One region of the Actinoplanes sp. CA-015351 genome, then DNA from elsewhere that is predicted to be linked to it. Evidence: riboswitches for the same ligand, from Rfam matches in the RefSeq annotation. Region 1 holds a riboswitch; the other holds the start of a gene.
What was found. A riboswitch is a leader RNA that binds a small molecule or an ion and turns the genes downstream of it on or off. The one in region 1 is predicted to bind glycine.
Positions count from the first base shown of each region.

Region 2: it holds a riboswitch for glycine, as region 1 does, so the genes downstream of both, gcvP (aminomethyl-transferring glycine dehydrogenase) here and gcvH (glycine cleavage system protein GcvH) in region 1, are expected to answer to the same signal.

Region 1 covers NZ_CP192102.1:4,672,107-4,687,773, forward strand. The annotation lists gene ACQP2E_RS21705 (TetR/AcrR family transcriptional regulator) at 1-393, shown strand, start outside; gene ACQP2E_RS21710 (N-acetyltransferase family protein) at 482-961, opposite strand; gene ACQP2E_RS21715 (hypothetical protein) at 981-1,349, opposite strand; gene ACQP2E_RS21720 (WD40 repeat domain-containing protein) at 1,532-3,217, opposite strand; gene ACQP2E_RS21725 (MazG-like family protein) at 4,172-4,477, opposite strand; gene ACQP2E_RS21730 (L-serine ammonia-lyase) at 4,870-6,195, opposite strand; gene gcvH (glycine cleavage system protein GcvH) at 6,192-6,563, opposite strand; glycine riboswitch at 6,602-6,685, opposite strand; glycine riboswitch at 6,690-6,785, opposite strand; gene ACQP2E_RS21740 (PAS domain S-box protein) at 6,836-10,120, opposite strand; gene ACQP2E_RS21745 (hypothetical protein) at 10,266-10,517, shown strand; gene ACQP2E_RS21750 (STAS domain-containing protein) at 10,539-10,841, opposite strand; gene ACQP2E_RS21755 (SpoIIE family protein phosphatase) at 10,838-14,935, opposite strand; gene ACQP2E_RS21760 (zinc-dependent alcohol dehydrogenase) at 15,053-15,667, shown strand, end outside.
Region 2 covers NZ_CP192102.1:4,071,773-4,087,439, reverse strand. The annotation lists gene ACQP2E_RS18730 (hypothetical protein) at 1-1,684, opposite strand, end outside; gene ACQP2E_RS18725 (DUF6226 family protein) at 1,707-2,315, opposite strand; gene ACQP2E_RS18720 (helix-turn-helix domain-containing protein) at 2,356-3,192, opposite strand; gene ACQP2E_RS18715 (oxidoreductase) at 3,295-4,158, shown strand; gene ACQP2E_RS18710 (HEAT repeat domain-containing protein) at 4,193-4,828, shown strand; gene ACQP2E_RS18705 (MerR family transcriptional regulator) at 4,822-5,808, shown strand; gene ACQP2E_RS18700 (hypothetical protein) at 5,857-6,960, opposite strand; gene ACQP2E_RS18695 (class I SAM-dependent methyltransferase) at 7,064-7,699, opposite strand; gene def (peptide deformylase) at 7,738-8,229, opposite strand; gene ACQP2E_RS18685 (SigE family RNA polymerase sigma factor) at 8,251-8,823, opposite strand; gene ACQP2E_RS18680 (chorismate-binding protein) at 8,990-10,228, opposite strand; gene ACQP2E_RS18675 (DUF5999 family protein) at 10,351-10,551, shown strand; gene gcvP (aminomethyl-transferring glycine dehydrogenase) at 10,650-13,463, opposite strand; glycine riboswitch at 13,543-13,631, opposite strand; gene mgrA (L-glyceraldehyde 3-phosphate reductase) at 13,727-14,686, shown strand; gene ACQP2E_RS18660 (nucleotidyltransferase domain-containing protein) at 14,686-15,345, shown strand.

The DNA.
Region 1 (15,667 bases):
CTCATCATGTTCGACGCGATCGACGAGCACCCGTGGCTCGGCGAGCAGCTCTCCCGCGGGCCGTGGCAGGGCGTGACGCTGCAGATCTGCGAGCGCATCGGGCAGCAGATCCAGGCGATGGGCGTACCGGCCGGGGCGCAGTTCACCTCGGCGTCCGCGTTGATGATCTACATCCTGGGTGCGGCGCGGCAGAACGCCGCGAACGCCCGCATGCACCCGCCGGGCACCGATCGGGCCGAGATCCTGGAGACCCACGCGGCGGCATGGCGGAGCCTGGACCCGCGGCAGTTCCCGTTCCTGCACGACATCGCCGGCCAGCTGCGCGACCACGACGACCGCGCCCAGTTCCTGGACGGGATCAACCTGATCCTGACCGGGGTGAGCGACCTCTGAAAGCCGGGATCAGCGACCTCTGAAAGCCGGGATCAGCGACCTCTGAAAGCCGGGATCAGCGACCTCTGAAAGCCGGGATCAGCGACCTCTAGAAGGCTCGGTGCATCACGTGCAGACCGACCGGCCCGTGCACCGGATGCTCGAACGCGCCCGGAATCGTCCCGACGATCGCGAACCCGAACGACAACCAGAGCTTCACGGCCGGATTCGTCTCGACCACGGCATTGAATACCATCGCCCGATAACCGTCCTCCGGCGCCTCGGCCAGGACATGCTCGGCCAGCCGACGCCCGATCCCCCGCCCGCCGAACGCCGGGTCGACCATGAATCCGGCGTTCGCGACCCTCGCCGCCGGGCCGCCGTAGTTCGGCTTCACATACGCCGACGCGACCACACGACCGTCGTCCTCGACGACGAAAACCCGGGCCGCCGGACTCATCCAGAGCGCGCGGGCGCCGGCTTCGGTCGTCTCACGATCCCAGGTGTACGTCTCACCGGCCGCCACGATCGTCCGCCAGAACGGCCAGATCTGGTCCCAGTCGGCCGCCACCGCATCTCTGATCTTCATGATCACCAAGGCTAGCCGGTCAGACCGCCAGGTCGAAAAGGTCGCCGCTGCGCAGCATCTGACGCGGGTCGACGCCCTTCTCCTGAAGCAGGCTGACCAGCTGTGACGCGCTCGCCTTCCGTACGTCGGCCGGGTCGGAGGCGAGAGCTTGGCTGAGCCGCTCGGACTTGGCAGCCTCCCGAGCGGCCTCCCGAGCGACCTCCTGAGCGGCCTCCTCCCGAGCGGCCTGCTGGGCCTCCGCCACGGCCTTCTGGCTCTTCGCGACCGCCTTCTCATCCTCGGTGATGGTCTTCGTGTCCGCCTTCGCGGCCTTGTCGGCGGCGAGCTGCTGCTGCGCCGTGAGGAGGTCGGTACGGGCGTCGGCGTACGCGGTGCTGATCGAAGCCATGGTGTTTCTCCTGTTCGAAGCGGTGCCTGTTGCTTACGCCGGTCCAGTCGGTCGCGCCGGGACGGGCTTTCGGCTTCGACAGCTGATCCACAGCAACACAAAGGTTCCTGCTAGCTCCGGTCCTTCTCGAACGCCGCACGGCTGGCCTCGACGTGCGGCACGTGCTCCCCGCCGCTGACCGGTCATCGCGCCCTGAGCCGGGCCTTCAGGTCGCCGGTCAGCAGATCCCACACCCGCACGGTGCCGTCCTCGGACCCGCTGACCACCTGGATGCCGTCGATCGCCACCGAGGTGATCCGCCCGGTGTGGCCGGTCAGGCGTACCCCGGCCTCGCCGTCCCAGATCCGCACCGTTCCGTCCTCGCCGCCGGTCACGACGACGAGTCGTCCTTCGTGCACGGTCGCGGCCACCGCCGTGAGCTGCCCGTCGTGGCCGGCCCGCCGGAATATCAGCTCCCCGGCCGCCATGTCCCACACCCGCAGCTCGCCGTCGCGGCCCGCGCCGGAGATCACCACCATCCGCCCGTCGACGCGCGCGACCGTCACCGGCGGCCACGTCACGCTGCCGCCGGCGCCTCCGCCGGCCATCGGCGTACCGATGACGTTGCCCTCGGCGAGGTCCCACGCCCGCAGCGCGATCTCGCCGGCGTCGTACTCCCCCGTCGCCTCGTCGTAGGGATGGTCCTCGGTGACCGCATAGATCACCTCGCCCACCTGCGAGAATGCCCGAGCTCCTGCCCACTCGTCCAACGGACCGGCGGCAAGCTCGCCGGTCGCCAGGTCCCATGCCCGGGTACGCCCGTCGCCGTGCAGACAGACCGCGATGGTCCGTTCCTGCCAGTCCGCGGCGGCGAGCACAGTGGCCGGATACCTGGTGTCGATCGGATCGCCGGCCGGGGCGCCGGTGGCGAGGTCCCAGGTCCGCAGCGAACGGTCCCCGGCGGTCACGGCCACCGTCCGTCCGTCGAGCTCGGTGGTGGCGATCGCGCGTACCCAGGAGGTGTGGCCGTTGATCTTGTCGCCCGCCGGGGTGAGGGTGGTCAGATCCCAGCGGCGCAGCGCACCGTCGCCGTCGCCACTGATCACGAACGGACGCCCGCCGGCGTGGCCGACCGCCACCGTGGTGATCGAGACCGTCTCGTCGGCCCAGGGCGTGCCGATCGGCGCGCCGTCCGGAAGCTCATGGGTACGCACCGACTCGTCGAGCCCGTGGGTGACCAGAACCGGACGACCGTGAAGCACGGTGGCGGCGAGGGCGTCCACCTCGTCGAGCGAGCCGGCCGGGAGAATGGCCTTACGACCGTCGGTGGTGACAATAATGATCTTGCCGTCGATCTCGGCGGCGGCGATCGAGGCGACAAGCTCGCCGGGCCGGTCGATCGGTGCACCGGCCTCCTCACCCGAGGTCAGGTCGGACTGGTGGATCACCCCGTCGACATCGGCGCTGACCACGATCGAGTCCCCGGCCAGCGCGAGAGCGCTGATCTGAGCCCGGTGCACGGCAAGTGGACCGCCCACCTCCGCGCCGGTGGCGATGTCCCAGCGGCGCAGTTCGGTACCGGCCCCGCCGATCAGAGTCGGCCGTCCCGCCAGCACCCCGGCGGTGATCACCTGAGGCGCGGTCCCGGCGAACGTGATATCCACGCCGGCGCCGGACGCCAGGTCGAACACGTGCAGCCGCTCGTTCGCCACACAGATCGCGATCGGTCGTCCGTCGAGCTCGGCTGCGGCCACCGCCTCGATCCCGGCGAGCCCGGTCGGAATGGTGCCCGCCGACACACCGGCCACCAGGTCGATGACGTCCAGCGCCGGACCACGCACAACGATCGCGTGCGGCCCGCCGGCCTCAAGCACTGTCAGGCAAGACATGGCCGTCACTCTAAGCCGCCAGATCCGGTCGGGACGAGAGCGGATTGTCGATCTTGAGCCCGGCGTGTGCACGCTCCCATCCGTCCACAGTGCCATCCCGGAGAGCAAACACCCTGCTCAAACAGGCTGCGTGCGCACCCATGCCACCGGCGTCGCACACCCAGATACCGGCTAGCGGCCGACCAACCACGGCAGCCAGCTCTACCACCGCAGGCGGCGCTCTACCACCGCGACCAGCACCAGCGTCGAGGGCAGCGCTTCCAAGATCCGGGGTCGACGCTCGGAGGGCGGCGCTCGGAGGGCGGCGCTCCACGATCCGGCCAGCCGGCCCACATTCGGCGCGCTGGTCGGGCCCGCTCCGACGCGCCCGCACTCGGTGCGCCGGAGCGGGCCCGACCAGCGCGCTCACACTCGGAGCTGCGCTGTCGTGTCCGAGCGCCCGGCTCGCGCTCACGGTCGCCATCGCGCCCCCGAAACGACCTCGAGCACAAGCCACCCCAGCCCGGCTCGCGCTCACGGTCGCTTCCCCGGCCGCCGCACGGCCACGAGCACGAGCCGGCCAGGCGGCCAGGCAGCCAGGCGGCCAGGCAGCCGGGTGCCGCTCGGCCTTGAGGCGGTCAGCCGGGAGCAGAGCGAAGTCGTGAGCTTGCGCCGTCCCACCGACCACAAACTCACAAGGTCGCGGAGAACAGCCCGCCGGAACATCACCGCCCGCGGCGCCTGCCCGAGATCTTGTGAGTGTGCGCCGCCACGGCAGCCACAAACTCACTAGATCTCCTCGAGGTTCGCTATCAACGCCGGGCGCGCAGGGCGGGCGGGGCGGGCGGGGCGGGCGGGCGGGGCAGGGCGGGTGGGCGGGCGGGAGCGGGTCTAGGGCACACGGTGGGTCCTGGATTCCCGGCGAGGGAGGCCGGCTGCCGGCGGCTTGTCCTCACTCGATAACGGCGGGTGGGACTACTGCGGCAGGTAGCCGGCGGCCTTCTTCGCGCAGGCCTGCACTGCTTCTTCGGCGTCGGCACCGATGCTTTCCAGGGCTACCAGCGCGGTGAAGACGACGTCAGCCAGCTCGCCGATCACCTGTTCGCGGGTGTGGGTGACGCCTTTGCGGGGGTTCTGGCCGAGCAGGCCGATCCACGCCTGAGCCGCCTCGCCGGACTCCTCGGTGAGTTTGAGGATTCGCAGGGTCTGTTCGAGTTCGGACGTGCCGTTGCGTTCGTCGAGGTGGGCACGCCAGCGCTTGGCCTCGGTCCAGATGTTCATACGGCGATTCTGGCGGCCCAGCGCCGGCCCCGATCGCCGGGCCCCGGGCCACGAGCCACGAGCCACGAGCCACGAGCCACGAGCCACGAGCCACGGGCCACGGGCCACGGGCGGCCGCCGTCGGTTCCGGCGGCCGCCGTCGGTCCCGGCACCGCCCGCCGCGTGCTGACCAGCCGATCCGACACTCCAGCCGGCTGAACACCACAGCGACCACCACGTACAGCCGGCCGAGAGCGGCTGCACACCACGGCCCCCGGCTGTCACCCACGGCGACCACCACGTACAGCCGGCCGCCCTGACGTACAGCCGGCCGCCTTGACGTGCAGCCGGCGGCGGGACTGGGCGGGGGCGGGACTGGGCGGGGGCGGGACTGGGCGGGGGCGGGGCTGGGGTCAGCACTCGATGACGTTGACGGCGAGGCCTCCCCGGGCGGTCTCCTTGTACTTCACCTTCATGTCGGCGCCCGTCTCCTTCATCGTTTTGATGACCTTGTCGAGGGAGACGTGGTGCCGGCCGTCGCCCCGCAACGCCATCCGGGCCGCCGTGACCGCCTTCACCGCGGCCATCCCGTTGCGCTCGATGCACGGGATCTGCACCAGCCCGCCGACTGGGTCGCAGGTCAGGCCCAGGTTGTGTTCCATGCCGATCTCGGCGGCGTTCTCCACCTGCTCCGGGGTGCCGCCGAGCACCTCGGCCAGCCCCGCCGCCGCCATCGCGCACGCCGAACCTACCTCGCCCTGGCAGCCCACCTCGGCACCGGAGATCGAGGCGTTCTCCTTGAAGAGCAGCCCGATCGCACCGGCCGCGAGCAGGAACCGGACGATCCCGGCGTCCGAGGCCCCCGGCACGAAGTCCAGGTAATAGCGCAGCACGGCCGGGATGATGCCCGCGGCGCCGTTGGTGGGCGCGGTCACCACGCGGCCTCCGGCCGCATTCTGCTCATTCACTGCCATGGCGTACGCGGTGAGCCACTCCATCGAGAGTGTGGCCGGGTCTCCGGCCGCCCGCAGCTGACGGGCCGTCGACGCTGCCCGGCGTCGCACCTTCAGCCCGCCGGGCAGTACCCCTTCGGCGTCCAGGCCCGCGTCGATGCAGTCGGACATGACCGACCAGATGTGCAGCAGGCCGTCGTGAACCGAGGACGCGGGGCGCCGCACGGACTCGTTGTCCAGCATCAGGCGGGAGATCGACAGGCCGGTCGACCGGGTCAGTGCGAGCAGCTGGTCACCCGTGGAGAACGGATGCGGCAGGTCCGGTGCGGAACCCCGTACCGGAGAGAAGAGATCTCCCACCACGAAGCCGCCGCCGACCGAAAAATATCGCTTGGTGAGCAGCTCGGCGCCATCGGCGCCGAGCGCGGTGAAAACCATCCCGTTGGGGTGCTCGGCGAGCGAGCGACGCCGGTGCAGAACCATCTCCACGGCCGCCTCGGCGCCGTGCGGCAGTGTGAGAAGGCCGTCGGCGGACGGGTCGAGGGTGACGTCGACCGTCTCCGGTTCGAACCCTTGCAGACCGAGCAGCACCGCCTTCGGCGTGCCGTGCCCGTGACCGGTCGCGCCCAGCGAGCCAAACAGTTCGGCGCGCACCGTCGTGGTCCCGCCGATGCTGCTCAAAGAGGAGGCGAACATCCGGGCCGCGCGCATCGGGCCGACCGTGTGGGAGCTGGACGGACCGATACCGATCGAGAAGAGGTCGAACACGGAGACGGCCACGATCATGACTCCGGTGAGATCAGCGCGGCATAGCCCGCGGCGTCGAGGACCTCGGGGGCGCGGGTGACCCGCACCCGGTAGAGCCATCCTGCGCCGTACGGATCGGAGTTGATCAGCCCCGGGTCGCCGGCGAGCGCGCTGTTGATTTCCACGATCTCTCCATCGGCCGGCGCATAGACCTCGCTGACCGATTTGGTGGACTCGATCTCACCACATGTCTGGCCGGCCGTGGTGATCGTGCCGGCTTCCGGAAGGTCGACGAACACGACGTCGCCGAGCGCGTCCGCGGCGAACGCGGTGATGCCGACGGTGGCGATCTCGTCGTCGGTGAGCCACTCGTGGTCGCGGCTGTAACGAAGGTGGAGGGGGATCAAAGGAGGCTCCTGGTGAACTGAGGTCGGGGCCTCCCTCGCTCTGTCATGGTGCCTGAGAGGTTCACCGCCGGACAGCAGCGGTTTGCACCGTCGGCGCGGGTCTCGCACCCGGCTTTCCAGAGTCGCCTGCCCGCAGCGGTACGGGGGCCTGAGAGATTCTGAGGGAGAAGTTGCTCCTTCGGCGCCTCTTGGAGATCAAGAGGGCTCTCCCGCTGCGAGTGAAACGGCTTCTTCAATTGTGGCTGCAAGCTATCCGGGCCGTCATGATCACGTCAAGCGGAGCGGCCCTGCCCGGCAGCGGGCAGGGTCAGCGTGAAAACACTCCCGCCGGCCGGCCCGGGCTCGTACCCGGCAGTGCCGCCGTTCGCCTCGGCGAGACCTTTCACGATGTAGAGGCCCAGGCCGTTGCCCTTGATCGACGGGCTCATCCCGGCCGCTCGCACGTATCTGTCGAACAGGTGCGGCCGCAGGTCCTCGGCGATGCCCTCGCCCTCGTCGCACACCCCGATCACCACGGTCCCGCCCCGCCGTTCGACGGTGACCGCGGTGACCCCGCCGCCGTACTTGGCCGCGTTGGTGCAGTAGTTGGTGACGATCTGCTGCAGGTGGCTCGGGTGCACCAGCACGGTCGTGCCGGGCTCACAGGTCACCGGCGGGCTGATCTCCAGCCCGGCGAGGATCTCGCCGAGCGCCGGGCGGATCTCCACCGGCTCCGGGGTCGCGTTCATCTGCCCGGCGTCCAGGGTGCACATGGTGAGGATCTCGGCGCAGAGGATCTCCAGGCGGCGTGCCGACCGGGCGATCACCTCGACCGCCTTGCGATGCGTCGGCTTCACGCCGTCGAGGTCACCCTGCAACAGCTCGGCGTACGCCGTGATGGTGTTCAGCGGAGTGCCGATCTCATGCGAGAGCATGCCCATCAGGTCGAGTTTCAGGGCATTCGCGTCGGCCAGCTGGTTGTTGCTGTCCTGCAGCTCGTCGTTGCTCTCGGCGAGCTGGGCCGCCGCGGCGTCCCGGTCGCGTTCGGCGGCGAGCCGGGCGGTCACGTCCTGCAGCACCGCGATGAAGCTGACCGGCTGGCCGTCGCTGTCCCGGACCAGGGACATGCCCATCGCGGCGTCGACGATGTGCCCGTCCGCGTGCAGCATCCGCAGGTGCCGGTCGAGCGGCAGGTCCTGGGTGAAGAGCCGGGCCGCCGCCCGGTGGTTGCCGGCCCGCTCGTCCGGGTGGGTGATGTCGTCGAGCGTCATCGACTCCAGCAGCGCCACCGAACGGCCCAGCATCCCGGCCAGAGCCGGGTTGACCTGCTGGAAAGCACCGTCCAGGGCGATCGTGGCCTGCCCGACGGTGGCGAGCGAGAACTGGGTGCGCAGCCGTTTCTCGCTGTCCGCCATCCGCCGCTCGGCGACCTTGCGCGCGGTGACGTCGATGTTCACTTCGAGGATCGCGATCGGGTGGTCGGCGTGGTCGCGCTGCACGGCCTGGTGCGACAGCACGGTGATCCGGGTGCCGTCGCTGCGCAGGTGGTCCAGTTCGCCGTGCCACTCACCGGTCTCGGACAGCGCCGTGTCGACGAGAGTTCGCAGGACCGGGAACCGGGTGTCGAGCAGCCGGTGGGTCGGGCATCCGAGGGCGGCGTCGGCGTCCCATCCGTACGTGGCCTGGGCGCCCCGGTTCCAGTAGGTGATCCGGTCCTCCAGGTCCTTCACGATCACCGCGGTCGGCGCGAGGTCGAGCAGCTCGGCCTGCTGGCGCAGCTGCTCCTGGTCGTGCTGGCGCTCGGTGACGTCGCTGCACACGCCGTCGATGTAGAAGACCCCGCCCTCGTTGCGGGGCACCGCCCGGGTCCACACCCAGCGGATCACCCCGTCGGCGCCGATCACCCGGTTGGTCACCTGAGCGGCCTGGCCGGAGAGGATCTCCTGCCCGAAGGCGTCGAACAACGCCCGGTCCTCCGGGTCGACCATCCCGGTGGTCACCTCGGACAGGTCCTCGCCGGTCGGCACGATCCCGCCGAAGATGCCGGCGCTGTCGTGGCTGGCGTAGACCATCTCGACCTGGCCGGGTGCGTCCACGCGTACCGTCCAGAGGAAGTCGTCCAGGTTGGCGATGACCCGGTCGAACTCGCTGCGGGCGCGGCCCAGCTCGAGTTCCAGCTCCTCGGCGCGGCGGCGGTGCACGTACTGCCCGATGTGCGCCGCGACCGTGTCCAGGGCGGCCATCAGCTCGGGGTCGGGTTCGGTGCGGCGGCGTTCGAACGCGGTGAGCACACCGACCACGTCGGTGCCGTTGCGGACCGGCACCGCCACCGCCGTGTTCAATCCGGCGCGCTCGGCGGCGGCGGCCCGGGGCAGGTCGGTGCCGGGCAGATCCCGGATCCAGCGGGCGGCCGCGTCGGCCCAGACCTGCCCGACGATCCCCTCGCCGTGGGCGAACTCGGTGATCTCCTCCATCGGGGCGGTCACCTCGCGGTCGCGGGTGGCCACGGCCAGGCGTACCAAATGGGTCTCGTCGTCGTCCAGCTGCCAGTACTCGACGTAGGGCCAGCCGAGTCCGTCCGCGACGGCGGCCACCACCTGGGAGATCGCCTGCTCGACGCTCTCCGAGGTGGCCAGGGCACCGGACACGGCATGCTCCAGGGTGCGCAGCATCTCGCTGCGGCGCACGCTGGTCAGATCCCGGACGAACATGTACGCGGCCATCCCACCGGGCCGGTCCAGGGCGGTCAGCGACAGCTCGATCGGGAACTGCCGGCCACCGCGCTGCAGGCCCAGGAACTCCACCCGGCGGCCGGCCGGGTCGACCTCGGTCTCGAACGACGCCGCCATCATCCAGCCGGCGTATTCGCGCCGGTGCTGCGACGCGATGATCAGCTCGTTCATGCTCTGACCCAGCGCCTCCGGCTCACTCCAGCCGAACATCTCCTGGGCCGCCCGGTTCCAGCCGGTGATCCGGCCGCCCAGGTCGGTGGCGACGAACGCGTCCAGGGTGCTGCCGAGGATCTGCTGGATCAGCTCGGCGGACTCGGCTGCCTCGTGCACGGCGACCTGCGCGGCGATCTCGGCGGTCGCGGCAGCAGCCAGGTCCTCCATGACCGCGACGTCCGCGTCGCTCCACAGCCGAACCTCGCGGTCGACCGCGCAGAGCGTGCCCAGGACGAACCCGTCCGGCGAGCGCAACGGCACACCCAGGTACGCGATCGCGTTGTGCTCGGTGATCGCCGGGTTGTCCCGCAGCAGCGGATGTTGCCGGGCATCCGGTACGACCATGGGCGCGCCGGCCTCCACCACGTACTGGCAGTACGAGTGCGACAGCGGCGTCTCCCGGAACATCGGGCTCGCCGACGGACCGGCCTGGCTCACGAAGCACTGGCGTTCCTCCTGCACCAGCGTCACCAGCGTGGCGCGGCCGCCGACCAGGCGCTGCGCGAGACCGGTGATCCGGTCCAGGACCGGCGACTCGCCGTCGATCAGGCCGGTCGCTTTGACAGCTGCCAGCCGCGCAGGGTCCAGAACCGCCCCTGGTATGCGGCTCGGCTGGAGAGACACGCCGTTCATCGCCACACCGATCGGCAACCCGCCGGCAATCCTGAGGCGCCAACCATCCCGCGGGGATGAGGCAGCCACGGCGACCGGCTCGGACGATCGGGTTAGCCGGATCCGGACTGGGGCAAGGCGAAGTAAAACCCCTCGGGAGGACCTCATGACGATGTACGACAGCTCCATCGATGCCCAGCACAACATCGCCGGCTCCGGCGACCCGGCCGAGATCGCGGCGAACGCCGAGGCCGCCGGCGCCGAGCTGGGCGTCACGCCCCAGCGCCGCCTTCTGCCGATCATCCTGGTCACGGCGGCGATCGCGGCCGCTACGGCGGGAGCGGTGTACGGCGCTGCCAAGGCGGTCGAGGCACGCCGCAGCCGCAGCTGGTGGGACAACCTGATCAGCCGGTTCTAGAAGCGCGGGACGGCCGGGGGCTCAGAGCCCCCGCACCGTCGTCAGCTCCGACAGACCGGACACGGTGAGCAGCGGCGCCAGCAGCGGCCCGGTCACCACCTCGATCCGATCGGCGTGCTGGAACAGTGTGGCCAGCCCCGCACTGTCCAGGTATTCGACAGCGGTCAGGTCCACGAGCAGCGCGGCCGCGGTCGCCCCGGCGACCGCGTCGCGCAGCGCCGACGCGAAGGTGTCGGCATTACTCATGTCGATCTCACCGGCTGCGGCGAGAACCGGAACGCCATCGGGTCGCTGCCCGCTGGTCAGCGTGAGCGCGGTGGTCATGGCACGATCCTCGCCTGCATGTCGATGGTGGTGCCGGCGATGCCGGTGGTCACAGTCACATGGTGCATGAACGCCTTCATCAGCATGAGACCCCGACCACGGTACGGGTTCTCGGCGGGCCGTGGTGTCAGCCACCGCCCGTTGTCCACGACCGTGAGCCGCAGGTCCTCCGCCGTCGCTATGGCCCGCAACCGGATCTGGCCGCCGGTGTCCCGATGCCCGTGCTCGATCGCGTTGGCACATGCCTCCCCCGCCGCGACCAGCACGTTCTGGATGGTGACCGGGTCGATGGCGCAGCGTTCCAGCCAGCCGCGCAGCGCGGTGCGCACCGGGGCGAGCCGGGACGCGTCGGCCGGGAACTCGAGCTCCAGCGGGCCGGGCTGACGGTAGAGCAGCAGGGCGACGTCGTCGTCGTAACCACCGTCCGGGGCGAGCCGGTCCATCACCTCGCTGGCGAGCTCGTCGATCGGGGTGCTGCGACCGAGCCGCACCGCGTCGGTCGCCGCGTCGATGCCCTCGGTCAGCGGCTGCCGGCGCCGCTCGACAAGGCCGTCGGTGTAGAGCAGCAGCGTGGTCCGGGGTTCCATCCGGTACTCCGCCTCGTCGCGTTCCATCGTCGGCCGGATCGCCAGCGGCCGGGAGCGTCCCTGATCGAGCAGCTCGATGGCGCCGTCGGCCTGCGCGGCAATCGGTGGTGGGTGACCGGCGCTGGAGTACACGAGGTGGCCGGTCGCCGGGTCGAGCACACCGCAGAACACGGTGGCACAGGTGGCGCCGGGCAGCAGCGCCGCGAACCGGTCGAGCGCCATCAGGGTCCGGGCCGGCCCGGTGTCCTGCAGCAGCAGGGCCCGGCAGGCGCTGCGGAGCTGACCCATCACGGTCGCGGCGGGCAGCCCGTGCCCGACGCAGTCGCCGACGACGATGCCGATCCGGCCGTCCGGCAGGGTGACCGTGTCGTACCAGTCACCGCCGACCTTGAGCGGCCGGGTCGCCGGCTCGTAACGCACCGCGAAACCGGCCGGCAGCTGCGCCGGGCCGAGGATGGCGCGTTGCAGGGCGAGTGCGGTCTCCCGCTGCTGGTCGATCTGGTGCACCCGGCGCAGCGCCTGGCCGAGGTGGCCGGCGAGCAGGGCGAGCAGGGTCTCGTCCTGCTCGGTGAACGGCCGCCGGTCGCCGAGCTCCAGCCAGACGACCATGGTCCCGTCCGGGTGGCCGAACGAGATGCCGGCGCCGGCGTCGCGTTCGCTGACCGCCGTGAGCGCTGGGCCGCCCGACAGGCCGGTGATCGTCTGCCGCCGCTGCTGCGGCAGACCGTCCCAGGTCAGCGAGGCGTCGGTGGCCTCGAAAACCGGGATCGGTGAGCCGTCGAAGACGGTCGCTGACGCGTACGCCGCGTGCCAGAGGCCCCGCAGCTCGGCGAGGGCGCCGCCGAGCGCGCCCGGCAGGTCCTCGGCCTCGGACAGCCGCAGGCTGAGCGAGGCGACCGCGCTCTCCCGCTGGATCGCGTAGTGCTCGTCGGTGACGTCCCGGAACGTGCCGACGATCACCCGGCGGCCGGTCTCCGGGTCACGGACCCGGGTGAACGTGGCGGCCGCCCACAGGCGGCGCCCGTCGCGATGGTTGACCGGAATGGTGTAGGACCCGTGCTCCTGGTGCGTGAGCCTCTCCAGCGCGGCGGTCACCTCGGCGTACGCGTCCGCGTCGGTCTCCGCGTCCGGCCACCACGGAGGCACGCCGCGATAGGGCAGGCCCTGAGGCCCGTACCCCAGGATGTCGGTGAAAGCCGCGTTGATCTCGATGACGGTGCCGTCCTCGTCGCAGACGAAGAAGGCCTCCTGCAACGACTCGACGAGTGCGGTACGCCACCGGGCGTGATGGTTGCGCATCCGGGCCAGCTCGACGTTGGCGCGGACCCGGGCCAGCAGCTCGGCCGCCGAGAACGGCTTGAACAGGTAGTCGTCGGCGCCGGCCTCGAGGCCTTCGATCGCGGCTTCCTGGCCGGCCCGCGCGGAGAGCAGCAGCACCGGTACCCCCACGGTCCGGCCGTCCTCGCGCAGCGCCGCCACCAGCTGCAGACCGTCCATCTCGGGCATCATCACGTCGCTGACCACCAGGTCCGGCGCGTCGGCGCGGGCCGCCTCGAGGGCCTGCCGGCCGTCGCTGACCGCGGTGACCCGGTGCCCGGCCGAGCGCAGCAGCCGGACCAGGTAGTCCCGCATGTCCGCGTTGTCGTCGGCGACGAGCACCCGGGCGGCGGAGCCGGGAACCGGCGCGGCCGACTCGATCGGATAGTCCGGCTCGGACGGCAGCCAGCGCAGCGCCTCCTGCACGAACGGGTCGGCGGTGGCCGAGACGGCAGCCGGCTCGGCGGCGGGCACCACCGCGTCGGCGGGCAGGTGCGCCGAGCCGAACGGCAGGGCGATCGTGAAAACGGTGCCCTGCCCCGCGGTGCTCTCCGCGCCGACCGTGCCGCCGTGCAGCAGCACCAGCTCCTTCACCAGCGCCAGCCCGATGCCGCTGCCCTCGTTGGAGCGCGACCGGGCGTTCTCGATGCGGTGGAATCGCTCGAAGAGCCGGGGCATCTCCTCCGGCGCGACACCGGCGCCGGTGTCGGCGACAGTGACGACAGCCCGGCCGTCCTCGGCTCGCACGGCGACCCGGATGCCGCCGTCGAAGGTGAACTTCAGGGCGTTGCTGAGCAGGTTGAGCACGACCTTCTCCCACATGCCCCGGTCGACGTAGACCTCGGCGGGCAGCGTGGGACAGTCCACCTCGAAGGAGAGCCCGGCACGCTCGACGGCGGAGCGGAAGACGCTGGCCAGGTCGGCGGTGGTGGCGGCCAGGTCGACCGGCTCGTACCGGGCCTGCATCCGGCCGGCTTCCAGGCGGGAGAAGTCGAGCAGCGCGTTGACCAGCTTGCCGAGGCGCAGCGCGTTGCGGTGCATGACGTCGAGGTCCTCGCGCATGTCCTCGCCGGCCCGGCTCCGCAGCTCGTCGAGCGGTCCCATGATCAGCGTGAGGGGCGTCCGGAACTCGTGGCTGATGTTGGAGAAGAACGTGGTCTTCGCCCGGTCCAGCTCGGCCAGTTCCTCGGCCCGCCGCTGCTGCGCCTGGTAGTTGCGGGCGCTGGCGACGCCGGCCGCCACGTGGCCGGCGGTCAGCTCGATGAAGCCGCGGTACTCCTCGTCCAGCGCGCGGAAACGGTTCAGCGCGGCCACCAGGAACCCGTACGCCGTACCGCCCTGGCGCAGCAGCGGCACCAGCAGGGCCCCGTCGGGCGGGTCGGCCCAGTCACCGGTGGGCAGATCGGCGCCGGCCAGGTCAGCGGCGGGCAGTTCGACCAGCGCCGACTCGTGGCGGGCCGGACCGGACACCGGCCACGGGCCGTCCGGGTACGCGATCTCCGGCGCGGCCGGGTGCCCGGCCGGGATGCCGGTCGACGACGCGAGCCGGGCCGACCCGTCCTCGGCGAACAGGTAGGTGAGGGTGAAGGGCAGGTCCCTGAGGTTCTTGCCGAGCTGCTGCGCCGTGAACGCCAGCATCTCCTGCTCGGTACGCACGACGCTGGGGTCCGAGCCGAGGTCGCGCAGCGTCGCCATCCGCCGCTCGCCGATGACCCGCTTGGTGTCCTCGCTGACCACGCAGAGCATCCCGACCAGGGCGCCCTCGTCGTCACGCAGCGGGCTGTAGGAGAACGTGTGATATGTCTCCTCGGTGTACCCGGAGCGCTCCAGGAAGAGCAGCAGGCCCTCGTCCCAGGTGGCCTCGCCGGTGCTGAGCACGTTTTCGATCCGGGGGCCGATGTCACCCCAGATCTCCTTCCACACCTCACTGGCCGACCGGCCGAGCGCCCACGGGTACTTGCGTCCCAGGGTGTCGCGCCGGTATGCCGCGTTGCAGAAGAAGGTCAGCTCCGGACCCCAGCACATCCACATCGGGAACCGTGATGCCAGCAGGATGCTCACCGCGGTGCGCAGACTCTGCGGCCACTGCTCGGGTTGCCCGAGCGGCGTCTGCGTCCAGTCCACCGAGGCCAGGTCACGTCCGACATCACCACCCGCGGCGAAGACGTCCGCCGCAGCCGTACCGCTCATCTGCCCACGTTCTCCCGCGTCGTGCCCATCAACCGGCCCGCAGACAACGTAGCCGACGCGCCGCGATCCGGCTCGCGCACGTTCGGTGGACTTCGCCGGGCGTGCTCTACTTGGCTGATGATCATGCGCGCGCTGGTGTTCACCGGGCCCGGCGAGGCTGAGGTCCGCGAGGTGCCCGAACCGGTCGCCGGCGCCGGCCAGGTGGTCGTGGACGTCGAGCGGGCCGGGGTGTGCGGCACCGACGTCGAGCTGTTCACCGGTGAGATGAGTTACCTGCACAACGGCCGGTCGTCGTACCCGCTGCGGCCCGGGCACGAGTGGGCCGGCGTGGTGACCGCGACCGGGGCCGGCGTCGGCGAGAGCTGGCTGGGGCGGCGGGTGACCGGCGACACGATGATCGCCTGTGGGGGCTGCCGGCGCTGCCGGTCCGGGCGGCATCACGTCTGCGCGCGGATGCGGGAGCTGGGCATCGCCGACGGGTTGCCCGGGGCGCTCGCCGAGAAGCTGGCGTTCCCGGCCGCGTACCTGCACGCGCTGCCCGACGAGATGGACGCCACCGTGGGTGCGCTCGTCGAGCCCGGTGGCAACGCCCAGCGCGCGGTCGCGGCGGCGGCGCTGGAGCCGGGTGAGCGGCTGCTGGTCCTGGGCACCGGCACGATCGGGTTGCTGGCCGCGCTGATCGCCCGGTCCCGGGGCATCGAGGTGCACCTGCTCGGTCAGCACCTGGACTTC
Region 2 (15,667 bases), 600 kb from region 1:
GCGCCTGGGGCCCACCGACCGCGTTCAGGATGTTCTCGCCGACCCGCAGCATGCCCTGCTCGTAGGAGAGCGCCAGCCCACCCAGCGTCGCCGGCGCCGCCCACACCGAACCGGGATCACCGACCCAGATCTGCGCACTGCGCGGCTTCGCACAGGTCACCGGCTCGCAGGTCACCTGCGACGCCTCCGACCCGGTACGCACAGTCGCCAGCGGCCGTCCGTCCGCACCCACGGTCAGCTGGATCTGCGAGTCGTCGGTGGCGTCGTCGGCGGGGAGCCGCTCGACCGTGCCTCCGTCGTACCGTTGCGGGGTTTTGCATCCGATCTGCGGGCAGCGGATGAAGCTGATCCGGAAGGTCTTGTCCTGCGCGGCCGCGAGCACGAACCAGAGCGCCTGATCCGGGGCGACCGCCGCGCCGAGCTGCGCCCACTCGAACTTCTCCCGCGCCGACCTCCGCACCGGGATGTACGCCTCCGGGCAGCCGGACCGGGTGCAGCGCGCATAGTGGATGAACGGCCCGCCGTTGTCCAGACCGCCGCTGAGCGTGGCCTTCACGACGGTGTTCCCGTCGGCGCTGATCCCGGCCGCGCCCCGCCCGCTCCACATCGAGGGGCCACCGTTCTGGTCGACGAAGCGGTCACACAGGTCGGTCTCGCAGAACCAGGCGCCCGACATGGTGGCGATCACCGGGTGCTGGCCGGTCGGCCAGGCCACCGCGACCGGGCCACTGGTCGAGTGATCGTTCGTCCGCAGGACCGGCGCTCCGAACGGGTTCGCCAGGGCGACACCGCCCGGCGCGAGCACCGCCAGCACCACGGCCGCCACCCCCGCCCAGGTCAGCAGCCGGCTCGGCGAACCCGGATCCGGGTCCGAGTAATCGGCCAGCCGCGCGTCCACCGCCGCCAGATCCACCGAACCGCCCTGCGACAGCGACAGCGACGCCGACGGCAACAGCGACGGCGAAGCGGGACGTTGCAGCAGGTAGACGTACGCCAGGGTGCCGGCCTGCACCGCCACCACCAGCAGCGACGCGATCACACCGGTGATCCAGGCCGCCCAGGTGCGACCCACCAGACCGTCGCCGAGGCTCGACACCAGCAGCGGGATCACGATCCCGCCGAGCAGGAACGCACCGGCTGTCGGCACCACCCGGCCCCGGGTCAGCGCCCAGTCCGAGCCACCGAGCTGGTGCGCGGCGATGCCGATCAGCAGCCGTCCCGCGGTCAGGGCGCCGGTCAGCAGCACCGCGAGCACCAGGGCCAGGGAGAAGTATCCGCTTCCGATGCCGGACACCATCCACAGCGCCAGCCCGGTGAGGCCCACGATCGCCACGAACCCCGCCGCGACGACCGGGAAATGTCGCAGGGCGGCCAGGATCGCACGGTGCGGGCGTACCGCGTACCCCCGCTCGTCGCCGATCGCGACAAGTGTCGCGGCAGAGAGAGCGACCAGCCAGAAGGCCGCGATCACCGGGAGCCGCCACCAGCCGGCTTCCGGAAGCTCCAGCATCCCGTTCACGATGATCGTCTCGGCGTCGCTGACCCGGCCGGCGAGCACGTCGAGCAGCGTGAGCGTCAGCAGCGCGGCGGCCAGGATCGGCAGGAGCACGGTCAGCAGCTGCCGGGCGGACGTCAAAGCCGTTCGATATCCGGCCGCCGTGTTGCCGATCAGGGAGAGGAGCACCGCGCGAGGATAACGGAGCTGATCAACTTTCCGCGGCCCCGAGAAAGCGCCGGCCGACCAGCGCCGATGTGCCGGTGGGCAGGGACACGTCCCGGCCTGCGGCCAGGCGTTCGCACCAGCCTTCGACGGTACGGAAATCGAGGCCGCCACCGACACTGTTGCGACCGTCCTCGAAGCTGAACCAGCGCGCGTGCCACCCGGGCCCGTCGAGCAGGACGATGTCGCCGTCGATGAGTTCCAGAACGGCGGTGTCGATCGCCTCGAGAAGGTCGTCCGAACCGAAGTCACAGGCGTCGCAGCCACAGTCCGGAATCGGGTCGGCGGCGGGGTCGAGCCGGCCGGCCGAGATCCGGACCGCAAACGGGCCGGGCCAGGCGACATGAAGCGGGAGTGCGCCGGGAGCCGCGGAGGTGAGAACGCCGTCGGAGGAGAACGCGATCCCGGGCAGTGAGGTGAGAACGGCGATCCAGCTACGAACCCGGGCGTGCACGATCCGATAGCGATCAGGGTCGGTCACCCGGGAGTACTCCGACTCGTCCTCGGTCGGTCCCCCGCCGGGATGCGGGTTGGGCCAGGACGGCTGATGCTCGGCGTTGTAGTGGTCGTTCACCCGCTGACGTAGTTCCCCCACGCTGTCCAAGCGTACGCGGCGGCACAGCCTCCCGTGCGTCCTAGGACTCTAGGAAAGAACTCCGCTGCTGCGCCACCAAGGATCCGAGCAGCGCCAGTGAGCGGGCGCTCTCCGACCCCGGTTCGGCGTGGTACATCACCAGGATCTGGCCGCCGCTGTCGCCCACAGTGAGTTTCTCCCGGCGCAGCGTCAGCGGCCCGACCATCGGGTGCCGCATCCGCGCCTCGCCGCCGGCCGGCAGCAACACGTCGTGGCGGGCCCACAGCCGGCGGAACTCCACGCTGCCCAGCGACAGCTCCCCGACCAGGCGGGCCAGCGCCGGGTCGTCGGGGTCGGAGGCGACCGACGAGCGGAACGCCGCGACCATCCCGACGATCGCCTGGTCCCAATCCGGGTACAGGTCGCGCTCGGTGTCGTCCAAGAAGATCGAGCGCAACCGGTTCTCCCCGGCCCGGATCGCCGGCGACAGGGCGGTGGCCAGCCGGTTCGCGGCGAGCACGTCGTACCGGCGGTTCTCCACGAACGCCGGCAGGCCGACCACGTCGATCAGCTGGCGGATGCCGGCCGGCACCACGTCGCGGCGGGAAGGGCGCGGCGACCGCGCCCGGGAGACCGCGCCGGTCAGGCCCAGCAGGTACTGGGTGGCGGCGCTGTCCAGCCGCAGCACCCGGGCGATCGCCTCGAGGACCTGCGCCGACGGATTACGATCACGGCCCTGCTCCAGGCGCAGGTAGTAGTCGGCGCTGATCCCGGCGAGGGTGGCGACCTCCTCGCGACGCAGGCCGGGCGTACGGCGCACCCCGCTCGACGGAAGGCCGACATCAGTGGGATCCACCAGTGCCCGGCGGGCCCGCAGGTATTCACCGAGCGCGTTCATGACCGCCAGCCTAGGGTGTGCGGCCACGCCCATCCTGGTCCTGCCACTCCTAGGAAGAGCGCACCCCTGCCGGGACCGGCCGCACCGGGGCAGAGTCGGGGCATGAGCGAAACCCAGCTTCCCGGCGGCACCTACCGTGTCGGTGACATCGAGTTGACCCGGTTCGGATACGGCGCCATGCAACTGGCCGGCCCGCACGTGTTCGGACCGCCGGCCGACCGGCCCGGCGCGATCGACGTGCTGCGTACGGCCGTCGCGGCCGGCATCAACCACATCGACACCTCGGACTACTACGGCCCGTACGTGACCAACGAGATCATCAAGGAGGCGCTGTTCCCGTACCAAAGGGATCTTCATCTGGTCACCAAGGTCGGCGCGCGTCGCGATGCGCAAGGCGGCTGGCCGCAGGCGCTCTCGCCGGCCGAGCTGAAGCAGCAGGTGCACGGAAACCTGGAACGGCTCGGGCTGGACGTGCTCGACCTGGTCAACCTGCGGGTCGGCGGGCTCCAGGAGGCGCAGCCGGGTTCGATCGCCGAGCCGTTCGGCGCCCTGGCCGAGCTGCGGGAGCAGGGCCTGATCCGGCATCTCGGGCTGAGCACTGTCAACGCCGGCCAGATCGCCGAGGCGCGGGCGATCGCTCCGGTGGTCAGCGTGCAGAACTTCTACAACCTGGCGAACCGCGGCGACGACACGCTGATCGACGACCTGGCCGCCGACGGCATCGCCTACGTGCCCTACTTCCCGCTCGGCGGCTTCACTCCCCTGCAGTCCGGCACGCTGACCGAGGTGGCGGACCGGCTCGGTGCGACGTCGATGGGTGTGGCGCTGGCGTGGCTGCTGCAGCGTTCGCCGAACATCCTGCTGATCCCGGGCACCTCGAAGGTGGCGCATCTGCGGGAGAACATCGCCGGCGCCGCGCTGGAACTGGACGAGGCCACCGTGAAGCAGTTGGATGCGGTCGCTTGACCTTCACACTGTGACAAGGTCTTAGCTGGTCACCATGAACCCAGCCTTTCTTGGTGCGGCCGACCCATCGATGCGGCTCAAGGCAGCCCTGGCAGCCGGCACCCACGCCGACGCCACCCTGGTCGACGCCCTGGTGGCGCGGTGTGCGGTCGAGCCGGACTTCTTCGTCCGCGACATGCTCACCTGGGCGCTGACCCGGCTGCCGCCGGACACCACCGTGCCCCGGCTCCGCGACGAGCTGGATTCCCCGATCGGCCAGGCGCGCAGCCAGGCCCTGCACACCCTGTCCAAGATCGGGAACAGCGGCGTGTACCCGGCGATCACCCGGTCACTGCTGCAGGACCCCGATGACGAGGTCGCGCGCAGCGCCTGGCGGGCCGCCGTCATCCTGGCGCCCGAGGACCAGCGGGGGAATCTCGCCGCCGAGCTGGCCGCGCAGCTGGGCCGCGGCGACCGGACCGTGCGGCTGAGCCTCAGCCGGGCACTCGTGGCGCTCGGTGACGTGATCGAGCCGGCCCTGCGGACAGCGGCGGACGGCGGCGACCCGCAGGTGAGCGCGCACGCCCACGCCACCGAGATGCTGCTGAACGACCCGGAGATCGGATTCGACGCGGCCGTCCACGAGGCGACCCGCCTGGTCGCGCTGGAACACAAGAAGGCCACGTGCTGATCGGCGAGGTGGCGCGCCGCTCGGGGGTGAGTACCCGGATGCTCCGGCACTACGACTCCCTCGGGCTGGTGCGCCCCACCGGCCGGACCGTCGGCAACTACCGGGAGTACTCCGGTGACGACATCCGCCGGATCTTCCACGTCGAGAGCCTGCGCACCCTCGGACTCTCGCTGCGCGACATCGGGCGCGCCCTGCAGGATCCGGGATTCGAGCCGGCCGCGCTGGTCGGCGACCTCATCCGGCGTACCGAGGAGCGGATCGCCACCGAGCAGGAGCTGCTCGAACGGCTCCGGGCGGTCGACGCGTCGGCCCCGCTCGGCTGGCAGGGCGTGCTGCGGATCGTGGAGCTGCTGCACGGCCTGAACTCCCCCGATGCCGCACGCCGCCAGCAGACCGTGCTGGGCCCGGCCGAGGACGTGCCGGTGCCTGCCGAGCTGCTGGCCGAGGCCGTCCTGACCGAGGCCGACCCCAACGTGGCCGGCGCGCTGCGCTGGGCCCTGGCCCGCTCCGGCGGCGAGGCGCTGACAACCGTGGCAGCGGGCGTTCGTTCGGCGGACGCCGAGGTGCGGCTCCGCGCGGTCCAAACCCTTGCCGAGATGTCCGGCGACGAGGTCACCGCCGTCCTGGCGGACGCTCTTAAAGATCAAGACCCCGGGGTACGCGGCCACGCCGCCCTGTCCCTCGGCAGACGCGGCGTGTACACGGCCGTGCCGGAACTCGTCGCCATGATCGTCGACGGCCGCAACGACGTCGACGCCGGCGAGATCCTGGGAGCGCTGGCGTGCGACCCGGCCCACGCCGGCACGATCATGGGTCTTCTGGAAGACGAACTGTCCGCGGACACGTCCGGCTCGGCGGCGCGGATCCGGCTGACCCAGGCCCTGGCCGAGATGCCCCGGACCCTGGCCGAGCCGATCCTGAACCGGCTCACCCGCGACGCCGACACCACGGTGGCCCTGATCGCCTCGACCCTGACGTGAACGGAGAACGGGCCGGCCAACTGGCCGGCCCGTTTCGTGGCAGTACGGTCAGGCGGTTGCCGCCGGCGTGACGCCGCCGAGCAGCTCCTCGAGCTCCGCCAGGTCTTCCTCGCTGAGGTCGGTGCCCGCGTCGGCGCCCGGCAGACCGCCGAACGACCCGCCAGGGGTGCTGCCGAGCAGCTGGTCCACGTCCAGCTTCGTGGCGCCTTCCGGAGCGGTGATCGCCGCACCGGTGGTCACCTCGAGGCGCAGCGCGACCCGGCCGGTGGCGCCGTCGATGAACTGCAGCATGTTGATCTCGGCGGCGGTCAGCGTGCCGTCCTTGATCCACAGGTCGAGGACGATCGGCTTGTCGGCCGGGGCCTCGGCGCCGAACGTGTCGGCCAGCGCCTCGTTGTCCAGCGCCGTGACAAGGCGCTTGACCTCGGCGTACGCCTTCGCGGTCGACGAGGTGACGATCAGGTGGGTGTCGTCGTTCTCGTCGCGGACGATGTCGGCGCCCTCGACCAGGTTGGTAGCGGAGGTGCTGAACTCGGTCAGCGCCTTCTGCTGCTCGACGTCCTGGGCCGGCACGCCCGCGCCGGACTCGGCCAGCTCGGTCAGCTCGGCGACGTCGAGCGACACCCACTTGCCGTCGAAGAACGCGTCGAACCCGCCGGCCGCACCGACCGTCTGCTCGCTGAGCGTCTTGACCTCGTCGGCGCTGGCGCCGAACTTGGTGGCCAGCTCGGTGACCGGCGCCTTGACGAACAGCGTCTTGCCGGCAACCCGGATCTCGGTGCCGGCGACGCCGTCGATGGTCGCGCCGAACAGGGCGCGGTCGTCGTCGACGCCCTCGCCCGCCTTGTCGAAGGCGATCGTGAACGACGAGTTGAAGAGCTGCCGAAGGATCTTGGCGTCTTCGTCGCTGACCTCGTCGGTCTTCTCGCCGGACTTGGCGGCGTCCAGCTTGGCGGCGGCGACCAAGTCGTCCGCACTGCCGTTGATCTTGATGGTGAAGCCGGCCTGCTGCGCCTCGCCGAGCTGCTTGGCCGCGTTACGCAGCTCCAGCTTCGGTTCGAGGGCCTGAAGCTTCTCCCCGGCACAACCGACGAGAACGGTAAGGGTGGTGACACCGGCCAGAACGCCGGCAGCAAGACGCGAGACGCGCAACGTGAAACTCCCCGTGGTGGTGAATGCCCCGCACACTGTAGTGGCCGCGATCAATCCGGCGCGCCCGGATTACAACCACCCGTGGTGACCAGGGAAAACACCATCAGCGAGTGAAAACGGCCCGCCATCGCGCGGGCAGCCGGGTACCCGGGGCCTCGGTCTGCTCGACGGAGATCTGCCGCAGCCCGCCGGTCGCGAACGCGTCGATCTCGGCACGGGTCAGCGGCCACGGCGGACCCTCGCCACCAGCGGTGACAGCGGCTGCCGCGAGGACCAGCAGCGTGCCGCCGGGGGACACGAACGAGCCTGCCGAGGTGATCGCGGCGGCCCGGATCGACGCCGGCAGCGCCTGCACGTTGTTGCTCTCCAGCACCAGGTCGAAACCGTGCCGCCACCTGGCCGGTGGATCCAGCAGGTCGGCCACGACATAGGACACCGGACTCTCCGGGTGCCGGCTGCGGGCCAGCGCGATCGCTGTCGGCGAGATGTCGAACGCCGTTGTCGCGTACCCCAGAGCCGCGATGTGCTCGGCGTCGCGGCCCGGGCCGCAACCGACGACCAGCGCGCGTCGCCCCTCCCCCGGCGGCAGCGGGAAGGCGCGCAGGTGCGCGCTGGCCTCGGGTACGTCCCACGGCACCTCGGCCCGGCCCGCCCCCGCCTCGGCATACAGCGGCTCGAACCACCCGGTCGGGTTCCCGTCGCGCAGATATCCGGCGGCGAGCCGCCCGATATCAGCCACGCGGGACGACCCGGTGAGCCACGCGGGGCAACGCTTTGTCAGCCACGCGGGACGACCCGGCGTAGCTCCCGCAGCGCCTGGCGGCGGACGTCGCCGGTCAGCGTGTCGACGTAGAGCCGGCCGTCGAGGTGGTCGACCTCGTGCTGCAGCGCCCGCGCCAGGAAGCCCTCGCCGGTGATCACCAGGGGTTCGCCGTACTGATCGAAACCGGTCGCGGTCACCTTCAGCGCGCGGGTGGTGTCATAACCGAGGCCGGGCAGCGACAGGCAGCCCTCCTCCTCGGTCTGCTCACCCTCGTGGTCGCTGAGGACCGGGTTGACCAGGTGTCCGACGACACCGCCGACGTTGTACGAGAAGATCCGCAGGCTGACGCCGATCTGCGGGCCCGCGACGCCGGCCCGGCCGGGCTCGCGGACGGTGTCCTCCAGATCGCCGACGATCTCGCGCAGCTGGGCGTCGAAGTCGGTGACCGGGTCAGCGGGCGTACGCAGCACCGGGTCGCCGAAGATGCGGATGGGCCGAACTGTCATGCGTCAAAGATTAGTCACCCATTACCCGAAGAGGGCGCGCCGGTCGGTGCCGAGCATGTGCCGCAGCTTGATCAGCGAACGGCGGGTCTGGCTCTTCACCACGTTGACCGGCACGCCCAGCTCGGCGGAGACCTGCTCCACGCTGTGGTCGGCGAAGTAGCGCAGCACCACGATGGTCCGGTCCCGGGCGGGCAGCCGGGACAGCGCCCCGAGCAGGTCCAGCCGCAGATCAGGGCTTATTTCGTACGCGGGTTCGCGCATCGCGCCCAGGAACACCTCGGTGGAACTCCGGCGGCGACGGTGGTCGAGGTAGACCCGGAGCAGGATCTTGTGGGCGTACGCAAGAAGGTTGTCGCTCTCGCAGGCCCGATCCCAGCTCTGAAAGAGCTTGGTGAGCGTGGTCTGTGTCAGGTCCTGGGCGAGATGCCAGTCGTGGCAGAGCTGGTACGCGGTGCTGTGCAGCCGGGTCAGGGAGGTCTGGGCGAACTGCTCGAACTCGGCGCGGCGGGTCGCGGCCGGCGGGATCATCCGGATCCTGATGCCGGACCGGACGGTCCTCCTGACCGCCGCCGGTTTCTCGAGCAGATCAAGCATGGTGTCGCCTCTTCCTGCCGCCACCTATTGGACACGGAGCGTGCCAATGTGGACCTTCTCGGGTACGCGCGAAGGTGAAATTACGCGCTCGACCCCCTGTTCCGGGGGCAGACGCCGACAGTGGCACGGAACCGGTAGAGACGGCTCGGAGCAGGCTATGAACGGGCTATGAGCGGAGCGCGGACCGGAGCGGCCCGGCCTTCGCGGCGGCTTCGTCGACCTCCGCGACAGGGTCACTGTCCGCGGTGATGCCGCCGCCGGCCCAGGCGTGCACCCGGGTCCCGTCGGCCACCACGGTGCGGATGCTCAACCCCAGATCGAGGTGGTCGTGTCCGATCCAGCCCAGGGCGCCCATGCTGACGCCGCGGCCGACCGGTTCGAGGGCGGCGATCTGCGCGAGCGCGGCCAGTTTGGGGGCGCCGGTGACACTGCCGCCGGGGCAGACGGCCCGGAGCAGGTCGGCCAGCCCGACGTCGCCGTCCAGGGGCGCCGAGACGACGGATTCGGCCTGCCAGAGACCGGACCATTCGCGGACCGCGAACAGCTCGTCGACGCGGACCGGTCCGGTGCCGGGCAGCCGGGCCAGGTCGTTGCGTTCCAGGTCGACGATCATGACGTGTTCGGCGCGTTCCTTCGCCGAGGCGAGCAGCTCGCGGCGGCCCTGCGCGGTGGCCGGGCGGGTGCCCTTGATCGGGCGGGTGACGACCCGGCCGTCGCGAACCTCGACGAGGGTTTCCGGGGAGGCGGTGGCGAGAGCCCAGCCCGGCGCGGCGCCGCCCGGCCCTGAACCGCCCTGGCCTCCGTCGCTCAGAACCCCGCCGTAGCGGGCGCCGGCGAGGGCGGCCACCCGGCGGAGGGCAGCGGACGGGTCGCCCGCATAGGGCGCGGCGGCGTGGCCGACCACGTTGACCTGATAGACGTCGCCGCGGGCGATCGCGGCGCGAACCTGCTCGACGGCGTGGGCGTGCTCGTCGCGGGTCCAGCTGTCCCGCCAGGGACCGAGCTTCCAGTCAGGGCCGGTCTGGAGGGATTTCTCCAGTTTTTTCGCAGAATGTTGGTAGACGACGGCATAAACGTCAGGAACGCTGGGAACGGGAGAGGGTGACCCGCACTCTGCTCCAGCCATCACGCATCCGGCATCCGCGGATACGTAGAGTGCTGCCCCGCAGATCGTGCCATCGCCGAACGTCTTCTTTTTGTCATCCGTTCGGCCAAGGTTTCGCACCGGCAGTCCGTTGCCGGCCAGAAAAGCGGACAGAAGCTCGGCGGGGTCACCGGGATCACCCCGGTGCCACCGAAAGGTACGTAACGCATGGTGACGGGCCTGGCAGGCGGCCGGTGCCGCCGGAGGGGCCCCGAAAGGAGCCGTTACGGGGTGGCCGACAGCGCCCGTCCCGTGGACCATCGAAGACGCGAACTCATGAGAAATCGGCGTCACCGGGTTGAACCGCCGTCGTTCCAAGTGAGGTAACGTCCGACACCGACTTTGTGAACCTTCACACAGCCCCCAAACGGAGATCGAGCAAGATGTGCCAGCACCTGATCCCCTGTCCCACGTCCGACGCGACCGACCGTGAGGCCGCGAAGGTCATCGTCACCTTCTGCGAGCAGGGCTGGAGCCTGCTCTGCAACGGAGTCATCGTTTTCGAGGACACCGGCGAACTACTGCCTGACGGCACGCTGATCGAGCCGCACCGCGGCCCGGCCGTGCACGCCCTGGCAGCCTGAGAAATTTCAGTCGAAAAAGCAACTCAGCGTAACCATCCCGAGACGGCGCAGGCCGCGATCCCTGAAGGAACGCGACCTGCGCAAGCGACGGGAGTGCGTCAGTCCTCGAACGCCTCCGGCGACGGGCACGAGCAGACCAGGTTGCGGTCGCCGAAAGCCCCGTCGATCCGGCGCACCGGCGGCCAGTACTTCGCCGTACGGTCCACCCCTTCGGGGAAACCGGCCACCGACCGCGGGTACGGGTGAGCCCACTCGTCAGCGGAGACCGCCGACGCGGTGTGCGGCGCGTTCGACAGCGGGTTGTCGTCCTTCGGCCAGACGCCCGAGGCCACCTGGTCGATCTCACCCTTGATCGAGATCATCGCCGCGATGAATCGGTCCAGCTCGGCGAGGTCCTCGCTCTCGGTCGGCTCCACCATGAGGGTGCCGGCAACCGGGAACGACATGGTCGGCGCGTGGAACCCGTAATCGATGAGCCGCTTCGCCACGTCGTCGACACTCACCCCGGTGGCCTTGGTGATCGGCCGCAGGTCGAGGATGCACTCGTGCGCGACCAGGCCGTTGTTGCCGGCGTACAGCACCGGATAGTGATCACGTAGCCGCGCCGCCACGTAGTTCGCGGACAGCACCGCCGCCGCGGTCGCTGCGGCCAGGCCGTCCGGGCCCATCATCCGTACGTACGCCCAGCTGATCGGCAGAATGCCGGCGCTGCCGTGCGCGGCCGCCGACACCGCGTGGTGGTCACCGGTCTCCAGGGGGTCGCCGGGCAGGAACGCGGCGAGGTGCTCGCGGACCGCGACCGGGCCGACGCCGGGACCGCCGCCACCGTGCGGGATGCAGAACGTCTTGTGCAGGTTCAGGTGGGACACGTCCGCGCCGAACTTGCCCGGCTTGGCGAACCCGACAAGCGCGTTGAGGTTCGCGCCGTCGACGTAGACCTGGCCGCCGGCGTCGTGCACCTTGCCGCACAGCTCGGCGATGCTGGTCTCGTAGACGCCGTGCGTCGACGGGTAGGTCACCATGATCGCCGAGAGGTTCTCCCGGTGCTTCTCGATCTTGGCGGCCAGGTCGGTCAGGTCGACGTTGCCGTCCGCGTCGCAGGCCACCACGACGACCCGCATGCCGGCCATCACGGCGCTGGCCGCGTTGGTGCCGTGCGCGCTCGACGGGATCAGGCAGACGTCGCGGTGGGTCTCGCCACGGTCCCGGTGGTACCCGCGGATGGCGAGCAGCCCGGCCAGCTCACCCTGCGAGCCGGCGTTCGGCTGGACGCTGACGGCATCGTAACCGGTGATCTCAGCGAGCCAGCTCTCCAGCTGGGCGACCAGGTCCTCGTACCCCTGGGTCTGGCTCTTCGGCGCGAAGGGGTGGATGTTGGCGAACTCCGGCCAGGTGACCGCTTCCATCTCGGTGGTGGCGTTCAGCTTCATCGTGCAGGAGCCGAGCGGGATCATGCCACGGTCGAGGGCGTAGTCGCGGTCGGAGAGTTTGCGCAGGTAACGCAGCATCGCCGTCTCGGAGTGGTGGGTGTTGAAGACCGGGTGGGTCAGGTAGTCGGTGGTCCGGTTCAACGCAGCAGGAATGACGGCTTCGCCGGATTTCTCAAGCTTTGTCACACCAAAGGCCTGGAGAACCGTCGCGACGTGCGCGCTCGTCGTCGTCTCGTCGGTGGAGATCGACACGTGGTCGGCGTCCACCAGCCGCAGGTCGACGTTGCCGGCCGCCGCGGCCGCAACGATCTCGGCGGCCTTGCCCGGCACCCGGGCGGTCACGGTGTCGAAGAACGCGGCCCGGGTGATCTCCACGCCCGCTGCGGCGAGTCCCGCCGCGATCGTTTTGGCCTGCTCATGGGTACGCGCAGCGATGGCACGAAGCCCGGCCGGACCGTGGTAGACGGCGTACATGCCGGCCATCACGGCGAGCAGCACCTGGGCCGTGCAGATGTTGCTCGTCGCCTTCTCCCGGCGGATGTGCTGCTCCCGGGTCTGCAGCGCCAGCCGGTACGCCGGGGCGCCGTCGGCGTCCTTCGACACCCCGACGAGACGGCCGGGCAGCGACCGCTCCAGCCCGGCGCGCACAGCCAGGTAACCGGCGTGCGGCCCACCGAACCCCAGGGGTACGCCGAAGCGCTGAGTGGTGCCGGCCGCGATGTCCACGCCGATCTCGCCCGGCGCGCGCAGCAGCGTCAGCGCGAGCAGGTCGGCGGCGACCGTGACCAGGGCGCCCTTGGCGTGCGCCGCCTCGACCAGCGCCTGGTGATCGCGGATCGCACCGGACGCGCCCGGGTACTGCAGGTGCAGCCCGAAGAACTCCTCGGGCAGTTCCCCGGTGTCCAGGTCGACCAGCACGACCTGGAGTCCGAGCGGCTCGGCCCGGGTACGCAGGACGGCAAGCGTCTGCGGCAACGTGTCGGCGTCGACGGCGTACACCGGGCTCTTGACCTTGGATGCGCGCCGCGCGAGCGTCATCGCCTCGGCGACCGCGGTGGCCTCGTCGAGCATGCTGGCGTTCGCGGTGGCCAGCCCGGTCAGGTCGGTGACCATGGTCTGGAAGTTCAGCAGCGCCTCGAGCCGCCCCTGGCTGATCTCCGGCTGGTACGGGGTGTACGCCGTGTACCAGGCCGGGCTCTCCAGCACGTTCCGCTTGATCACCGCGGGCGTGTGGGTGCCGTAGTAGCCGAGGCCGATCATCGGGGTGGCGACCGTGTTGCGGCTCGCGATCACCCGGAGCTCGGCGATCGCCTCTTCCTCGGAGATGCCGGCCGGCAGGTCGAGGTCGCCTTTCCAGCGAATGACCTCGGGAATCGCCGAATCCATGAGCTCATCGAGCGAGTTGTACCCCACTGTTTTAAGCATGTGGGTGTGCTCGTTCGAGTCCGAACCGATGTGCCGGGAGACGAAAGGTGACGACATGGGCGACTCCAGAGGCGTGAGAAAGGTCGACGAACAACCTCCCCCTCTGTCATACCCAGACTGCGGCATTTCAGAGTCGCCTGCCCACGCGGTCCTTTTGCCTGAGAGGTTCCGGGGAGGATTTGCCCCTTCGGCGCCGAGCTTGCCGGTCTCTCCCGCGCGGGTAGCCAGCTGAAGCCAACCTACCAGCGCACACCCGGTTGGATCACAGTCCTAGGGTGTGGTCTGTGACGTACACCCCTGATTCCGCCCGCTACGACTCGATGACCTACCGGCGTGCCGGTCGCAGCGGCCTCAAGCTCCCCGCCATCTCGCTCGGCCTCTGGCACAACTTCGGTGACACCCGTGGTCTTTCCACTCAGCGTGAGATCGTCCGGCGCGCCTTCGACCTCGGTGTCACCCACTTCGACCTGGCCAACAACTACGGCCCGCCGCCCGGCAGCGCGGAGTCGAACTTCGGCGAGCTGCTGTCGTCCGACCTCGCCCCGTACCGCGACGAGCTGGTCATCTCCACCAAGGCCGGCTACACGATGTGGGACGGGCCGTACGGCGACTGGGGATCACGGAAGTACCTGGTGTCGTCGCTGGACCAGTCGCTGAGGCGGCTCGGGCTGGACTACGTCGACATCTTCTACCACCACCGGCCGGACCCTTCGACGCCGCTGGAGGAGACTGCGTCGGCGTTGGACGCTGTGGTGCGTTCGGGTAAAGCGCTTTATATCGGAATTTCTAACTACAAGTCGGCTGAAGCAGCTGAAATCGCCCGGTTGCTGCGTTCGCTGGGCACGCCGTTGCTGATCCACCAGCCGTCGTATTCGATCCTGAACCGCTGGATCGAGCACGACCACCTGCTGGACACGCTGGAGGAGGTCGGCGCCGGCTGCATCGCGTTCAGCCCGCTGCAGCAGGGTCTGCTGACCGACCGCTACCTCACCGGCATCCCGGAGGACTCCCGGATCCGGACCAGCGTCTTCCTGAACGAGAGCGCGCTGGACAACAAGACGATGGAGCGGCTGCACGCCCTCAACGACATCGCCACGAAACGCGGGCAGTCCCTCGCCCAGCTGGCCCTGTCCTGGGCGCTGCGCGACCCGCGGATGACCAGCCTGATCATCGGCGCTTCCAGCGTCGGACAGCTGGAGAACAACATCGCCGCCCTCAACGGTCCCGAGCTCACCGCCGAGGAGCTCGACGACATCGACGGCACGGTCATCGAACTCTGATGTACGACATCGCACTGTCGGTCGTGGTCGGCTCCCGGGCCTACGGGCTCGACGTAGCCGGCTCCGACCACGACCGGCGGGGCGTGTTCGTGGCACCGACCCGCGCGTTCTGGACCCTGGACAAGCCCCCGACACACTTCGACGGCCCCCGCGCCGAGGAGTTCAACTGGGAGATCGAACGGTTCTGCGAGCTAGCGCTGCAGGCCAATCCGACGGTCCTGGAGGTGCTCTGGTCACCGCTGGTCGAGTCGGTGTCGCCGGACGGTTCGGCGCTGCTCGAGGCAAGGCAGGCGTTCCTGTCCCGGCGCGTCTTCGAGACCTACGGCAACTACGCCCGTGACCAGCTGAAACGGGTCGCCGCGCGCCGGGAGCGGACCGGCGAGACCAACGGCAAGCAGGCCATGCACATGATCCGCCTGCTGGTGGCGGGCGCCCACGTCCTGCGAACCGGCGAGGTGCTGGTGAACGTGGCCGGGTTACGGGACCGCCTGCTGGCGGTGAAGCACAATTCGCTGTCCTGGCCGGAGGTGGTCAGGTGGTCAGCGCAGCTGCTGGCCGACCTGGAGACCGCGGCGGAGGATTCCCGGTTGCCGGAGTCCCCCGACCGCCCCGCCGTCAACCACCTGCTGTCCACCATCAGAGAAGCCAACCTGCACTGACCCACCGGGGGCCGGCGCCCGGCGCCCGCCCGGCGCCGCCGGGGTGCCCGCCCGGCGCCACCGGGGTGCCCGCCCGACGCCACCGGGGTGCCGCCCCGCCCCGCCCCGGCGCCGCCACGCCACGCCCCGCACCCCTCCGCGTTCTGCACCCCTCCACCGCGCCACCCCGCCACGCCCGCGGCGCTCTGCACCCCGCCACCGCCCACGCCCGCCCCGTTCTGCACCCCGCCACCGCCCACGCCACCGCGCCACCGCGCCACCGCGCCACCCCGCGCCGCGCCGCGCCGCCACCTTGCCGCGCCGCCCGCCAGCCGCCCACCGA